One region of the Brotaphodocola sp. genome, then DNA from elsewhere that is predicted to be linked to it. Evidence: riboswitches for the same ligand, from Rfam matches in the RefSeq annotation. Region 1 holds a riboswitch; each other region holds the start of a gene.

The links. A riboswitch is a leader RNA that binds a small molecule or an ion and turns the genes downstream of it on or off. The one in region 1 is predicted to bind thiamine pyrophosphate.
Region 2: another riboswitch for thiamine pyrophosphate. It lies ahead of thiW (energy coupling factor transporter S component ThiW); the one in region 1 lies ahead of AC4EVX_RS10230 (ABC transporter permease).
Region 3: another riboswitch for thiamine pyrophosphate. It lies ahead of thiS (sulfur carrier protein ThiS); the one in region 1 lies ahead of AC4EVX_RS10230 (ABC transporter permease).
Region 4: another riboswitch for thiamine pyrophosphate. It lies ahead of thiC (phosphomethylpyrimidine synthase ThiC); the one in region 1 lies ahead of AC4EVX_RS10230 (ABC transporter permease).

The regions. Positions count from the first base shown of each region.
Region 1 is NZ_CFAHBC010000028.1:31,545-35,724, reverse strand. It holds gene AC4EVX_RS10235 (Hsp70 family protein) at 1-2,035, shown strand, start outside; TPP riboswitch at 2,117-2,222, shown strand; gene AC4EVX_RS10230 (ABC transporter permease) at 2,369-3,142, shown strand; gene AC4EVX_RS10225 (ABC transporter substrate-binding protein) at 3,260-4,180, shown strand, end outside.
Region 2 is NZ_CFAHBC010000011.1:13,465-17,644, forward strand. It holds gene AC4EVX_RS05995 (FAD-dependent oxidoreductase) at 1-97, shown strand, start outside; gene AC4EVX_RS06000 (DUF1667 domain-containing protein) at 90-485, shown strand; gene AC4EVX_RS06005 (TrmH family RNA methyltransferase) at 522-1,346, opposite strand; TPP riboswitch at 1,552-1,655, shown strand; gene thiW (energy coupling factor transporter S component ThiW) at 1,752-2,345, shown strand; gene thiM (hydroxyethylthiazole kinase) at 2,302-3,219, shown strand; gene thiE (thiamine phosphate synthase) at 3,363-4,010, shown strand.
Region 3 is NZ_CFAHBC010000029.1:7,170-11,349, reverse strand. It holds gene AC4EVX_RS10285 (thiazole synthase) at 19-783, opposite strand; gene thiF (sulfur carrier protein ThiS adenylyltransferase ThiF) at 998-1,669, opposite strand; gene thiS (sulfur carrier protein ThiS) at 1,705-1,899, opposite strand; TPP riboswitch at 2,055-2,163, opposite strand; gene treC (alpha,alpha-phosphotrehalase) at 2,359-4,038, opposite strand; gene treP (PTS system trehalose-specific EIIBC component) at 4,164-4,180, opposite strand, start outside.
Region 4 is NZ_CFAHBC010000008.1:47,582-51,761, reverse strand. It holds gene AC4EVX_RS05105 (TetR/AcrR family transcriptional regulator) at 29-580, shown strand; gene AC4EVX_RS05100 (GNAT family N-acetyltransferase) at 677-1,198, shown strand; TPP riboswitch at 1,307-1,417, shown strand; gene thiC (phosphomethylpyrimidine synthase ThiC) at 1,606-2,949, shown strand; gene thiD (bifunctional hydroxymethylpyrimidine kinase/phosphomethylpyrimidine kinase) at 2,985-3,806, shown strand; gene AC4EVX_RS05085 (SIS domain-containing protein) at 3,959-4,180, shown strand, end outside.

The DNA.
Region 1 (4,180 bases):
CGATGTGACGCTTCACAGAGTCAGCAGTACCCCGGAGGGCTTGATTGACATTCGAGATCTTGCGATCAGCCGTTATACGCTTCTCGGCGGAGACAATTTCGATGAGCTTCTCGCGGAGGATATGCTCAAGAGATTTCAGGAAATGTATGAGATTGTCGTTCCGACCAAGCGCAGGGAAGAGGTGATGTGCAAGCTCAGAAAGCTGGCGGAAGAGCTGAAAGTAAAGATTTCAATGGCATATGATGACGCAGACATGTCAGGCGTACAGCTTCCGGATGATTACAGCGAGGAAGTCATGGACATCAATCTCTACGACGCGTACTCGTTTGAGACGACCTACACAAAGGCGGAGATGGAGAGCATCCTTGCGCCTTTGATGGGATATGCATATAAGATGGAGGATGTCGGAAGAATTCAGAAGATGGATGAGCGCGATGTCAATAACATCATTTATCCGATTCTCGATGTGCTCGACAAGGCCGGAAAAGGAGTGAAGATTGACGCGGTTATTTTAAACGGTGGAATGACGAAATGCTATCTGATTCGCCAGAGACTGAAAGAATTTTTCGGATTTGAACCGCTTGCGACGAGTGATCCGGATCTCGCAGTTGCGCGAGGAGCTGTCTATTATCATTATTGCCTTCACAAATACCATGTACAGAGAATTGGGGCAAAGAACAATGGAAATCAGACGCTCACAGCGACTGCGGAATCAGTTGGAAATCCGATGCAGGAAAATCGTGAGACAAACACACCTGTTTTCCATACCGGAACGATTTTAAATGACTCAATCAATCTCGGTCTGAGAAATGAGTATGTCAGTCTGTTGATTCCTGCCGGAACTCAACTGCCCTATCGATCAGAAGAAATTAGGGATTGCTATAAACTCGACAAGACGACAGATGCGATTGGAATTGAGCTTTACCTTGGAAGGGGAACGACAAAGAATCTTCCGAACCGGCGCATTGCGACGAGAGTTGTGAAATTTCAGAATCCTTATCCGGCCAACACGCCGATCAGTTTCCAGATTTATATCAATTCAATGAGAATGATGACGATGGAGGCATGGATCACCGACCGCCCGAAGACAAAGACGATCATGGAGATGGACATGGCATCCTTGAAGACAACGGCGAAAAGTGCACGGGGAATCAGTGCGATCGGCAAGATGAAGCTCAATGCAAAGAGTGAGCTAAACGGTCTCAAACTTCTCGCAGAGAAGAATGAGAGACTTGGATTTAAACTTAACGGAGAGGTCAAGAAAGCCTTGGAGGCGATTGGACAGGCATCCAATCCAGAAGACTTTTTTGAGCCGTGCATGGATCTGATCAATTCCTGCAATCAGGCCGATTTGATGGTGGGTTACGTCTACGCAATCGGAATTTTGCTCAGGGACGGTTGGAGCGAGTCGCAGAAAAGAACGATTTTGCAGAGGGCAAAACAGCATTTCAATCCCTATGCAACCGCAATCAGGCAGTCAAGTTATGTTTTAAGAAATGCGCTCGAAATGATTGCGTCTATGGACCCGAATTTCGTTGATTTTTATGTTGAATATATGACGAAGATGCCGGGAGAGGCGGAGTATCAGAAACTTGCGATTTTCCAGTTTGTGCTCCGATATGAAAAGGATGATGCAAAAATTGCAAACTTCTTTGAGCACTTTTTCCGAATGGCGGACATGAACAAATGGGTGGCAAATCTGATGATTCAGCGTTACGGAAGAGGAACCGAGAAAGAAAATCAGCAGAAATTTGCAAAATTTGTGAAAAATCTATCTGCGGGTCTTCGCACAAAGGAGAGGGAGCTGGTACAGGATTATGCGGTGCTGGTAATTGCAGAGCTTTGTAGCAGGAACGGAGAGAACCCACTGCAAAACGATAAGTACACCGTTAAACCGGTATGGCAGGCTGTGAAAACGTATCTTGCCGGGGATGAGCGGACAGATTTTGTTTCGGCGGTGGAGAAGATCTGGAATGATGAAGAACTCAACGAAAAGGAGATCCAGGCGACTGGCGCAATCTTCAAGGCGGGATGAGGTGCGCATTTGTCATTGTCATTGCCAAAAAGATGTGCTATAATTAACGGGCGCAAAAAGAAAAATAAGAGTGATGAATATAAATACAAAAAGGGGAGTCTGCATACAGGCTGAGAGGAAATAAAGGATTTTGACCCATGACCTGATCTGGATCATGCCAGCGTAGGAAAATAAGAAGAATAAAGAAATCTGGAAATAATAGGATTCTGATCGTTCTAAGAAAAACCGCTGTCCCGTGATGGCGGTTTTTCTGTTTTATATTTTTCTGTTTTTTGATATTTCGTTGTGGTGACGCATCTGTTGAGAAAATAAAAGGGAGTGTTGTGGACAAAGATGAAAAATACAAGAGAAAAACTCACGCCGGTTTTTTTTATTCTGGCGGTGTTGGTGTTCTGGGAGGGAGCGGTTCGGGTACTTCAGATTCCGCTCTACGTCCTGCCATCGCCGATTGCAGTGGTTCAGGCGCTGATTTCAGAGAGTTCAGAGCTTTGCGGACATGCACTCGTGACGACGGGGGAGGCACTTCTCGGAATTGTGATTGCCTTTGTGTTGTCACTGGTGCTTGGAACTTTGATGGATTCGTTTCCGGCGATTCGGGGCAGTCTCTATCCGATCCTTGTTGTGACACAGACGGTTCCGATGATTGTGATGGCGCCGATTCTGATCATTTATATGGGATTTGGAATGGCACCGAAGATTTTGACGGTTGTGCTGATGTGCTTTTTCCCGGTTGCTGTCAGCTTTGCGGATGGTCTGGCGCGGGTGAATGAGGAGTATGTCCATCTTGTACGCTCTTACGGGGCAGGAAAGTGGAAGGCATACTGGCTCGTGAAGATTCCGGCCGCAATTCCGGAGCTTCTTTCTGGAATGAAGGTGGCAGCGACATACAGCATCAGCGGTGCAGTGGTCGGAGAGTGGCTTGGTTCCCAGAAAGGACTTGGATATTATTTGCTCCGCGTAAAAAACAGCTATATGCTCGACAAAGTTTTTGCGTGCGTGGTCTTTATCATTGTGCTGAGTCTGTGCATGAATGGACTTACGCGCCTGATTGCCTGGGTGACAATGCCGTATGAGCGAAAGAAAACAGGAGTCAGAGCCGGAAAATAAAGAGTTGGGAAAATTTCTAAGAGATCAAGCGCTCAAAATCAGAGCAGGATCAAAAATATGCAGAAATGCAAAAAACAGAAACACAGAAAACAGAAACGCAGAAAAGAGGAGAACATTATGAGAAAAACATGGAAAACAGCAGGAAGTATGCTGATGGCAGTTGCTTTGCTGACGGCAAGCCTTTCAGGATGTGGCGCATCAAATGAGACGGGTGAGACGAAGACTTCGGAGTCTGCAAGTGCAGAGTCTGCCGAGGAGAGCAAGGCAGAGGCTTCCAGCGTTTCTTCAGATGCCGGCGAGAAAGAAGATGTGACAGTGATTCTTGACTATGTGGCAAACACAAACCACACGGGCATGTATGTCGCACTGGATCAGGGATATTATGAGGAAGAGGGATTAAACGTCAACATCGTGGAGCCGACTGAGGGTGCAACTGCTACACTTGTCGCTGTTGGAAAGGGAGATTTCGGCATCAGCTATCAGGAGGATGTGACTGTGGCACTGACTTCCAAGGAAGCTCTTCCGATCAAGGCAATTGCGACACTGATTCAGCACAATACTTCCGGCTTTGTGACCTACGCAGACAAGGAGATTACCTCACCGAGGGACTTTGAGGGAAAGACTTATGCAGGTTGGGGCGGTCCTGGAGAGGAAGCTGTCCTGAAAGCAGTGATGACGCAGGCTGGTGCAGATTTTTCCAAGTTAAACATGGTAATCTCTGACGGTTCCGGCTTTGAGGCACTGAAAGATAAGGTGGACATCATGTGGTTTTTTGAAGGCTGGGATAATGTAAAGTGTAAGCTCAATGATTTCCCGATCAACTATATGGAGCTTCGCCAGCTTGATGAGCGTCTTGACTATTACACTCCGGTTATCATCGCAAACGACGATACACTGAAAAATAAGCCGGAAATGGTGAAAAAATTCCTCTCGGCGACCGAGAAGGGTTACCGCTATGCGATTGAGAATCCGGATGAGAGTGCAGAGATTCTTCAGAAGTATGCACCGGATTATGATCTTGAGATGCTGAAGATGTCT
Region 2 (4,180 bases), on a different contig from region 1:
GAAAAAGGCGATTCCGGCGGAGATGGAGCAGATGGTGCTTCCCCATGCAAAGCTGAAATCCAAGAATCCGGTAAAGGTGGTGATCTGCAGTGAATAGAGTATTTACCTGTATTTTATGTCCAAACGGATGTGAGATTGAAGTCGATTATGAGGGGACAACGCTTCACTCAGTCAGCGGAAATCTCTGCCCGAAGGGAAAAGAGTATGTGACACAGGAACTGGTATGTCCGAAGCGAAACATCGCAACCTCTGTGCTTGTAGAGGGAGGCGAACTCCCGCTTGTGAGTGTGCGTCTGACTGCCCCGATTCCGCGCGAGGAGATTTTTCATGTGGTTGAGGAGATTCGCAGACAGTGCCTGACCGCACCGGTCTATGCTGGAACCGTGATTCTTCCAAATGTTCTCGGTCTCGGCGCAGATGTGATTGCGACAAAGACCATTGCTCGTGCCAGAGGGCTTGCCGGTATCACGGAAAGCAAAACGTAAGCTCTTGTCGGAGCTGACGGAGCACACGATTGCGGGTCATTGCTTTCTGCGTCCGAGCTGCCAGAATGCGACCGCGCTGGCACTTGCAACATTCAGGGAATCGACCTCGTGGTATATCGGAATCATCACGGTGTAGTCGCAGTTTGCGATCGTTTCCTTAGCGAGACCATCACCCTCTGTTCCGAGAACCAGAGCGAGTTTGTCTTCGCGCATCAGCTGTGGATCGTCGATCGAGACCGAGTCCTTCTTGAGTGCCATTGCGACACTGCGAAATCCCATCGCCTTTAAGCGATCCATGCCGTCTTTTGACCAGTCGCCATCGATGAAAGTCCACGGAATCTGAAAGACGGTTCCCATGCTGACGCGGGAGGCACGGCGATAGAGCGGATCAGTGCATCCGTGTGTCAGAAGCACGGCATCCATGCCGAGACCGGCAGCGGAGCGAAAGATCGCGCCGACGTTTGTCGGATTCATCACATTTTCGAGGACAGCGATGCGGTGAGCGTTCGCACAGACCCTCTCGATCGACGGAAGTGATTTTCGGCGCATGGCACAGAGGATTCCGCGCGTCAGTGCAAAGCCGGTGAGCTTTGTCAGGACATCGAATTCTGCGACATATGCCGGAACATCCGGGCATTTTGCGAGCAGATCTTTCGCCTGCGTCTCAATGTGCTTTTTTTCAAGCAAAAAGGAGACTGGCTCATAGCCTGCCTGAAGCGCCCGCATGATGACATTAGGGCTTTCCGCAATAAAAAGCCCGGTCTGCGGTTCGTAGTAGCGCAGAAGCTGGTTTTCATTCAGCCGTGCATATAAGTCAAGTTCCGGTGCAGAAAAATCTTTAATTTCTATGATATTTGCCATAATCAAAAAACTCCATTTCATCATTTCTGGTCTTATTTTATAACGGCGCAGACAGATTTGTCCAGAATATGTTTGCGCAATGCGTGAACAGTAACAATTGACACTTTTTATCAAATATGATATGCTTGGTAACGAAAAATAAGAGAGCAAAACAAAAAAAGTCTTAAAACTTTCAAATTTTTTAAAATAAAAAAGATAGCAATGAGATGACAAGCGCGGGAGCCTGTGTGACAGGCTGAGAGGAAGATTGATCTTCGACCGTACCTGATTTGGGTAATGCCAACGGAGGGAAGCCTGAGAATGAGGAGTGTATCTCCGGAGCAAGTTTCCCGGAAGATATGCTCTTTTTATTTTTACAGGTTTCAATTACAGATCCAAAATACCGAAATCAGGAGGATGAAAAGGATGGAAAAAGAAAGAGTAAAGACATTTCGCATGGTATTTTTGGCAATGATGGTGGCAATCGGCGTGGTAATCTCCCCGATTCTGAGAATTGAGGGAATGTGCCCGACCGCGCATCTGATCAATATCACCTGTTCCGTGTTTATGGGACCGTGGTATTCTCTTCTGTGTGCCTGCATGATTGGTGTGATCCGCATGATGTTCATGGGAATTCCGCCGCTGGCTCTGACCGGAGCGGTGTTCGGAGCGTTTCTCTCCGGTGTATTTTACCGTGCCTCAAAGGGAAAAATCATCTGTGCGGTCTTCGGTGAGATCTTTGGCACCGGAATCATCGGTTCCCTCGTTTCCTATCCGGTTATGGCATTTCTGATGGGAAGAGAGGGACTCAACGCGTTCTATTACACCCCGATGTTTATCTCCGCGACGATTATGGGCGGAGTTACCGCATATGTATTTTTAAAGGCGTTGAGCCAGACGGGAATGCTTGCAAAAATTCAGGAGAGTCTGGGAGCAAAAATTTATGACAAGAACGGAAGAAAAAAGAGAGATGGACATGCAACTGATGAAACGCATGCAGGAGATGCGAAATTATATTAGAGAGACACAGCCGTTAATTCACTGTATCACAAATCCGATCTCGATTCATGATTGCGCGAATGTGATTTTGGCGACGGGCGCGCGACCGATCATGGCAGAACATCCGAAGGAAGTGGAGGAGATCACAGCGGTCTCCTCCGCTTTGATGCTGAATCTCGGGAATATCACGGATGTGAGGATGGAATCGATGAGACTTGCACTTGCGCAGGCGAACCGAGATAAGATTCCGGTGATCCTTGATCTCGTCGGCGTGACTTGCAGTCATCTGCGCCGAAGATTTGCGGAGTCCCTTTTGGAAGAGGGACAGTTTGCGGTGATCAAGGGAAATATTTCAGAGATTTTGGCGGTTGGTTCCCTGCCGTTTCACGGAACCGGCATCGATGCCGGGGCGGAGGATGCGGTTTCCGAGGAAAATCAGAGCCAGCGCGGAGAAGTCGCAAAATCGTTGGCAAAAACGTTGGGTTGTGCGGTTCTTGCAACCGGGAAAAAAGATCTCGTTGCGGTCTCTGATCAGGCATTTCTTGTCTCAAACGGAGATCCGGCATTGTCCGGAATCACAGGGACGGGATGTATGGTGGGAGCGCTGACTGCGTCCTATCTTCCGGCAGTCTCAACCCAGTCTCTTAGATCTTCTATTGGAACAAAAGGCACGGATTCTGAGTATTTGGTGGGTGATTCTTATGCAGAGGCGGAATCCGCATTTTCAGAAGGGGCTCTTTCGGCACTTCTCGGTGTTGTCACAATGGGAATTGCAGGGGAGAAGGCGACAAAAGCTTCCCGCGGTCCGGGAAGCTTTCAGACAGCACTTCTCGATGAAATTTTCTGCTTGAGCGAGGAGGCGTTTGCGAGAAAAGCCCGGATTTACCCGCTGTGACGTAAAAAGAAAAATGGATGAGAAAGAACCAGAAAGAAGAAACAAAAAAGAAACAGAGAAAAGAAATAAAGAAAAAATAGGAAATTAGAACTAGAAAATAGGAAATCAATAGGAAATAAAAACGAGGGGAGGATGATGCAGAGATGAAACATTTGGATATGAGTCTGTATCTGGTGACGGACAGCACCTATCACACGGAGGAATCGTTGCTTCGGACAGTCGAGGAGGCATGTGAGGGAGGAGTCACGATTGTACAGCTGAGAGAAAAGCATGCAGGAGGACGGGAGTATCTTGAGAAAGCACGAAAGGTTCGCGCGATCACAGAGCGCTATGGCGTTCCGCTGATTATTGATGACCGTGTCGATGTGGCGATGGCATGTGGAGCGGACGGCGTTCACGTCGGAGCGTCGGATCTTCCGGTCGCAGAGGCGCGTCGGATTCTCGGACCGGACAAGATCGTCGGAGCGACCGCAAAGACGGTGGAGACGGCGCTCAAAGCATATGAGGATGGGGCAGATTACCTTGGGGTCGGAGCGATCTATCCGACAACGACAAAGGTTGTGACAATCCGCACCGAGGTTTCAACGCTCGATGCGATCTGCCGTGCCGTGCCGATTCCGGCAGTTGCGATCGGCGGTTTGAACCGGGGAAATATGGGAATTCTGGATGGAACCGGAATTTCCGGAATTGCGGTGGTATCTGCGATCATGAAATCGGAGAACCCGAGAGAGACGGCGAGAGATCTGCTCAAGGAAGTGCACCGGATGAGAAGAAATTTTGAATTCAAATAAATTAAAAGCATCCGTTTTTAGTATTGTGGTCTGCATTGAAAAGAGGACGCTCCTGTGTTAAACTATCCATAACACGGGAGCGTTTTTATGTGTGGTTCGCACAGTGCTAGATCGTTGCCGAAGCAACTGCGCCTTAGCGCGAAAATGTGCAGGAATTTTTTAGAGAGCGA
Region 3 (4,180 bases), on a different contig from region 1:
TTTTTCTGCGACTTCATCCTAGCGCAAAAATCCCGTCAACGGATCGGAAGCACTTCCTCCTCTTGCAAGCACGCGTCCCATTCCAGTCAGATAAGCCTTTCTTCCTGCCTCAATCGCCAGCTTGAAGGCTTCTGCCATCGCCGGGACATCCCCCGCTGTCGCAATTGCGGTATTTGCCATAATTGCACTTGCACCCATCTCCATCGCCTCACACGCCTGAGACGGTTTGCCAATTCCCGCATCAACGATAATCGGCAGATCAATCTCATCGATCAATACCTGAATCATCGCTTTTGTCGCGAGTCCCTTGTTACTTCCGATCGGAGCTGCCAACGGCATAACGGCTCCGGCTCCGGCATTCTGAAGATCTCTCGCGACATTCAAATCCGGATTCATGTACGGAAGAACGACAAATCCCTCTTTCGCCAGAATCTCCGTCGCCTTGATCGTCTCGTAGTTGTCCGGGAATAAATATTTTGCATCGCGCATGATTTCAACTTTCACAAAATTTCCACATCCCATCGCCCTGCTCAGGCGCGCAATTCGGACAGCCTCCTCCGCATTTCTCGCTCCGGATGTATTTGGAAGCAAGGTTACTCCCTCCGGAATGAAATCAAGAATATTCTCACTCTCCTGCGTATTGGCACGGCGAAGCGCAAGCGTGATGATCTCTGCTCCTCCCTGTTCCACCGCAGATTTAATCAAATTCAGATTATATTTTCCTGATCCCAAAATAAAACGGCTCTTAAACTCTTTTCCACCCAACACAAACTTATCTTCCATCGTTTTCTCTCTCCTTTTCTTTTTTTATCCCTTTTTGTTCCTTTTTTGTTCCTGTTCTGTTCTCTGTTTCCCGTTTTTATCCTGCTCTGTATGCTTTGGTATGTTTTTTCTTGCTCTGCATCTTTTATCTTTCTGTCCTTATTTTTATCGATCTGTCATCTGGCTCTGAGATCGCGCTCTGTTTCACTCTCGCTTCACGCTTTCTTTACTTTTCTCACTCGCATGCTCCCTGCATAATCAACTGCAGCACTTTATTTGCCTCATGCCCTGCGCAGACACTCACTCTCGGAGCAATCAACCCAATCCCCGCTCCAACATCCGTGCTCTGGTCTCCGCACACATACAACCGTCTCATCATCTGTCTTGTCCGGATCTCATTCGCATCTTCATATCCTGCCATTCCATTTCCCGACACAACAATCGTTTCTGGACACTGAGTCAGAAGCTCCTGAACCAGCATTGCTTTCTGATCTGGGCGGTCAAATGCCTCACACACAATCGGATACTCCGCAAACAGCTCCTTCACATTCTCAGGTGTAACTTTTATACAGACAGATTCATATGTTGCATAGGGATTAATCTGATACAGGATCTCCGACAATGCCTCCGCTTTCGGCTTTCCCAACTGCGGAATCAAATACATCTGGCGGTTCAGATTTGTAACATCCACCACATCAAAATCCACGAGAAAAAGTTTCCCGACTCCACTTCTCGCAAGCATAACCGCAATATTAGAACCAAGACCGCCAAGACCGGCAATCGCAACTTTCGCATTGTGAAGTTTTACCTGCATTTCTTTCGGGAATCTCGCATCAAATGCACGATCCAGCTCCTCTTTGGAAATAGACTCCTGCATTCTCTTTTTAATTTCTTCTCCTTTTCTCACTTCTCTTCTCTCTCTTTCTTCTCTTTTCTCCCCGATCAGCCTCCTCCGACAAATCTCAAAACTTCAATCTCATCTTCATCCTGAATCGTCACATTTCCTAATTGATCTTTCGGAATGATCTCAAAATTGCGCTCCACAACAACTCGCTCTGGCTCAAATCCTGCCTCTTTTAAGCATTCGAGCAGATTTTTTCCGGCAATCGTCTTCTCTTCTCCATTGATTTTTACCATCTGCGCACTCTCCTCTTTTCTCTTTTAACACCGTACGAAACAACGCAAAAAGGCGCCGGACGACACAATCTTAGTGTCATCCGGCGCCTGTATCCTCTGTGAAAAGTGGTGCCCCCAGTTCACACAAAACAGAGAGCAACGGCACACAAGTCCATTCTTCGCGACATGTATTTCCCTACGTTGGCATTATCCAAATCAGGTTCCAGGTCAAGACTAATTAAGTCTACTCTCAGCCCATCCATTTGAGCTCCCTATTTGTATGGTATTATACAAAATTTCAAAAAGATTTGCAAGTTTTTTCTCATTATAATTCGAAACAAAATATTGCCGTGAAAATTCGAGCCGGGACCACTCGTCGTCGGCTCAAACTTGAGAATCTGATCATCCACCTGTTTAAAATCATCGACCCACTTAAGGCGGTGATAATAAATGCCTGTCAGATCAATCTTCCTGCTCTCTTTATTTTCCAGGATTTCCATCTGCCTTGCTCTCGATTACAAGAATTTCATATGGTCTCAGCGTGTAGGATTCCTGTCCTGCAAAATTCTGCTCCTTCTGATCTTTATAATTTTCAAGCAGAACCTGACCATTCCTGCACGTCTCATCGAATGGAACCGTCTGCTCCTTTCTGCCGAGATTGCAAAATACTGTCAGCCGGTCGGAACCAAGGCTTCTGCAGTATGCCACGATCTTGTCGGATTCCGTCTCTAAAAATTCAATCTCGCCCTTTGCGATCACCGGATATTCTTTTCTCAGGGAAATGAGCTTCTTGTAGAATGCCAGAATCGAGTCCTCATCGTCCTTCTGTGCGGAAACAGTGATCCCTTTTTTGAACGCATCGGACACCGGAAGCCACGGCTCTGCTGTGGAAAATCCGCAATACTTCTCGTCATTCCACTGCATCGGCGTTCTGCTGTTGTCGCGGGATCTCGCTGAGAGGATCTCAAGTGCCTCCTTCTCGCTCTTTCCCTGATTGAGCAGAATCTGGTAGTAGTTTAAGCTCTCCACATCGCGGTACCGATCGATCGACGGATAATGCGCATTCAGCATACCGATCTCCTCACCCTGATAGATGTACGGAGTACCGCGCATCAGATGGATCATGCCCGCAAGCATCTTTGCGGACTCCTTCCAGTATGTCGTCTCATCGCCCATTCTGCTCACAATGCGAGGCTGATCGTGGTTACACCAGAAGAGTGAATTCCAGCCATCTCCCGCCTGCATCTTCATCTGCCACTCTTTAAAGAGCGCTTTTAACGCTCTGTAATCCGGCTCCATCAACGCCCATTTATCCCCATTCTTGTAATCCACTTTCAGGTGATGGAAATTGAAGCACATCGAGAGTTCTTTCTCCTTCGGGGAGGAATAACGGATGCAATGCTCGACTGAGGTCGAGGACATCTCTCCAACTGTCACAAAATCCTCGATTCCGGTATCTCTGACCATCTCCTTGAGATACTCATGGATGTGCGGACCATCGCTGTAAAACCGTCTTCCGTCTCCCTCAAAATCGTCCACCATCTTTTCCGGCTTAGAGACAAGATTAATGACATCAAAGCGGAACGCATGGATTCCCTTCTTCTTCCAGAAACGCAGGATCTCTTTCAGCTCCTCCCGGACATCCGGATTGTCCCAGTTTAAGTCTGCCTGCGTCACATCGTAGAGATGCAGATACCATTTTCCGAGCTTCGGCACATATTCCCATGCAGTTCCGCCAAACTTTGACTGCCAGTTTGTCGGACACTGATCCGCAGTTCCTTCCTTGAAAATATAGTAGTTCTGGGATTTTTCATCACCGGCGAGAGCTTTCTGAAACCACTCATGTTCCGTTGAAGTGTGGTTGAAAACCATGTCGAGCATCAGACCGATTCCGCGTTTTTTAGCCTCGGAAATCAGATTTTCCACATCCTCCATTGTTCCAAACATCGGATTGATCTTTCGATAATCTGCAACGTCATAGCCATTGTCTCTCTGCGGGGAGACAAAAAACGGAGTCAGCCACAGATAATCCACACCGAGATCCTGCAAGTAATCCAACTTTTCTATTACACCCGGAATATCTCCGATTCCATCTCCATTCGTATCCCGAAATGACTTCGGATAAATCTGGTAAACTACTTTATTGCTAAAATCCGTCATCGCCCATTTCCTCCTGCACTATTTTTCTTACTGATCATATTTTATCGATCATATTTCACTGGTTATCGTTTAGCGGGCATATTTCACTGCTTATCTTTTACCGGGCACATTTAAAAATTCACACCTCAGCAAACACTTGCAA
Region 4 (4,180 bases), on a different contig from region 1:
ACCAAATAATAAAAGAAAACGTACCTCTATGGAATGTATTGAAAAGGTATTTATGGAGCTTCTCAGAACAAAAAAATTAAGTGAAATACAGGTTACTGATATTTGCAAACAGGCAGGTTTGAATAGAACCACATTTTATGCAAGTTATGCAGATGTGTATGATCTTGCAGACTCGGTTCGCAACAAATTTGAGAAGGTATTGCCGGAGTTTTACAATGGAGATCAGGACACTTTGAATGGCGAAGAGGAAGCAGATCACAGAGGATATTATTTGCGCCTGCTTCGTCATATAAAGGCAAATCAAATTTTTTATAAGACTTATCTCAAATTGGGGAATGATACTCCTTATGGGATGTTTTCTTATGATAAGAATGACAGAAAGCGGATGCAACCGCATTTGGAGAGTCAGAGTTCCTTAGAAAAATATCGCATGGAATTTCTGCGCGGTGGAATTTTTCAGATTATCAAGATTTGGCTTTACAATGGATGTCAGGAGACTCCGGAGGAACTGCTTGGCGTTGTGGAGGCAGAATGTCAGGGATGGATTGCGGAAAAAGGAAAACTCCCAAGGATTTTTTAATCTTCAATCTTCAAATGACAAAAGAGAAAAAAGGGCAAGTTAAGAAAGAATCAAAGAGAATAGGTGCAACAAATCATTCAGAAGGAGAATAGAGAGATGAGAGAGATCAGAGTGGCACAGCCGGAACAGCTTGAAGAAATCATGGGGATCTATGCGTATGCACAGAAATTTATGGCGGAACATGGGAATCCGACCCAGTGGGAGACGATTTATCCGCCGAGAGATCTGGTTGAAGAAAATATTCATCAGAAGAAATGTTATGTCTGTATGGACGGAGGCAAGATAGAAGCAGTCTTCTATTTTGCGAAGGAAGAAGACGAACCTTCTTACCGTCAGCTTGAATCAGGAGAATGGCTCAATGACAGACCTTACGGTGTCGTTCACCGGATTGCGGTGGCAGAGGGGACACGTGGAGCCGGCTCGTTTTGTCTGAACTGGGCATTTGAACAGTGTGGAAATTTGAAAATCGATACGCATGACGACAATAAGCCGATGCAGAACCTTCTCGCAAAACTTGGGTTCGTGTACTGTGGCAAACTTAAACTGGAGGAGAATGATCTGAGAAAGGAATTTCAGGAAGTGCGAAATCCGTGGAGAGGATATCACAAGGCGAACTGAGGAATTTTCTCGATTCGTTCAGAAAAAAACTGGACAGAATCATTCGACAGTGATAAACTAAAGAAGAATAAAATCAGATAATTTCATTCAGACAAAATAATTCAGATAAAAGCAAACAAAGGGAGCTTGTGGAAGCAGGCTGAGAGGAAGTAATCAAACTTCGACCTTAATAACCTGATTTGGGTAATGCCAACGTAGGGATCGAATGCGAAAACCGATGACCGAAAGAACATTTCAGACGGCGTCCTGTAAAGAACATCTCGTTCCCACACAGGATGCCGTTTTTTGATTTCATAATTTTGTAATTCGTACCATAATTCGTGGGAAATTGTATTTTATGACACAAAAACGCTTCATGTAAATACACCAAAGAATATTTTATATGAATGATATGAATGAATCGCGTCATGCTGATGAATGCTGTTATAGGAGGAGAGAAAATGAGAGAGTACACAACACAGATGGATGCGGCGAGAAAGGGAATCATCACGCCGGAGATGAAGATTGTAGCAGAAAAAGAAATGATGAGCGAGGAAGAACTGCGTGCCCTGATTGCGGAGGGCAAGGTAATCATTCCGTGTAACCGCCTGCACACTTCGATTGATCCGAACGGAGTCGGTTCGATGCTCAAGACAAAAATCAATGTCAATCTCGGAACTTCCCGTGACTGGAAAGATATTGATATGGAGCTGGAGAAGGTAAATGACGCAGTGAAGATGGGAGCGGAGTCCATCATGGATTTAAGCTCTTACGGAGACACGCAGGCATTTCGTCGCAAGCTGACCGCAGAGTGTCCGGCAATGATCGGAACCGTGCCGATTTACGATGCCGTTGTCTACTATCATAAGGCACTCAAGGACATTACCGCGGAGGAGTGGCTGAAGATTGTGGAAATGCACGCAAAGGATGGCGTGGACTTCATGACGATCCATGTCGGCATCAACAAGAGCACCGCAAAGCGTTTCAAGGACAACAAGCGCCTGATGAACATTGTATCGAGAGGTGGATCAATCATCTTTGCATGGATGATGATGACCGGGGAGGAGAACCCGTTCTATGAGTATTATGATCGCGTTCTGGAAATCTGCCGGGAGTACGATGTGACGATCAGCCTTGGTGATGCCTGCCGTCCGGGATGTCTTGAGGATGCAACTGACATTTCCCAGATTGAGGAGCTTGTGACACTTGGCGAGCTGACCCGCCGTGCATGGGAGAAGGATGTGCAGGTTATGGTAGAGGGACCGGGTCATATGCCACTTGACCAGATCTCTGCAAACATGAAGATTCAGCAGACCGTCTGCAAGGGTGCTCCGTTCTATGTCCTTGGACCGCTCGTCACGGATATTGCACCGGGGTATGACCATATCACCGCAGCGATCGGAGGTGCGATTGCAGCAGCATCCGGCGCAGCCTTCCTGTGCTATGTAACTCCGGCTGAGCATCTTCGCCTTCCGGATGTCAACGATGTAAAAGAGGGAATCATTGCTTCCAAGATTGCAGCCCATGCAGCAGATATTGCAAAGGGCGTAAAGGGTGCAAAAGATTGGGATCGCGCAATGGGCGCAGCGAGAAAGAAACTCGACTGGGAGGAGATGTTCAAGCTCGCAATCGACCCGGAGAAGGCGAGAGCATACCGCGCATCTGCAAAGCCGGAGAAAGAGGATACCTGCTCGATGTGTGGAAACTTCTGTGCAGTCAAGAATATGAACCGCATCATGGACGGAGAGATCGTTACCATTTTTGATGAGTGATGAAAATAAATAGGTAATAGGTGACAGTGACAATTATGGAAAACGGAGACGATAAAAAGATCAGCCGGAAAACCGTTCTGACGATCGCTGGATCGGACAGCAGTGGTGGAGCCGGGATTCAGGCGGACTTGAAGACGATGACGGCACTTGGCGTCTATGGAATGAGCGCAATCACGGCGTTGACAGCGCAGAACACGACCGGAGTGGCGGGGATTTTTGAGGCAGATCCCGCCTTTGTCGGACTTCAGCTCGACAGTGTATTCACAGATATTTTTCCGGATGCAGTGAAGATCGGAATGGTTTCCGGAAAAGAGACGATCCGTGTGATTGCGCAGAAACTTCGCGAGTATCATGCGAGAAATGTCGTGCTCGATCCGGTTATGGTGTCAACGAGTGGTTCGAGACTTCTTGCAGAGGATGCGATGGGGATACTCGCAGGGGAACTTCTTCCGCTGTCAGCGGTTCTGACTCCGAATATTCCGGAAGCTGAGATTCTCGCAGAGATGAAGATTGAGAATGAAGCTCAGATGGAAGAAGCCGGAGAAAAGATCTCAAAGCGCTACGGTGGTGCGGTTCTGGTAAAAGGTGGTCATCAGATCTCAACCGCAAATGATGTTCTCTACCGTGATGGGGAGTGGATCTGGTTTCGTGGAAGCCGGGTCAACAACCCGAACACACATGGAACCGGATGTACACTCTCATCAGCGATCGCCTGTGGACTTGCAGAGGGAAAGAGCGTGGAGGAGAGCGTAAGATGTGCAAAAGAGTATCTTACGGGAGCACTTGCCTCCGGTCTGGATCTCGGAAGGGGAAGCGGACCGCTCGATCACTGTTTCAAGATCAGACCGCTTACTTAGGCGTTGTGCATAAGCGCAGAATCCCAACTTCACGAATTCTTTTATTTATAGTATAATAATGAGTATAACTCAGAGTGGATGCCTCCTCCTCTAAAGGTGGAGGCATCGGACTTTTGCCACCGGCAAAGAAAATGATGGAATGAGGTTGAGGGATGATTTTTGAACAACTTACGGAGATGAAGGGATTTACTCATCAGGAGCAGGCTGTGGCCCGTTACATCTTGGAGCACACAGAGGCAATTCTGCCAATGTCTGCGGAAGAACTGGCGAAGGCATCTTACACCAGCAAGGCGACGGTAATCCGCTTGAGTAAGAAACTTGGACTTGCCGGATATCAGGAGCTGAAATTCCAGATCGTTTCAGAGAGTGTGCAA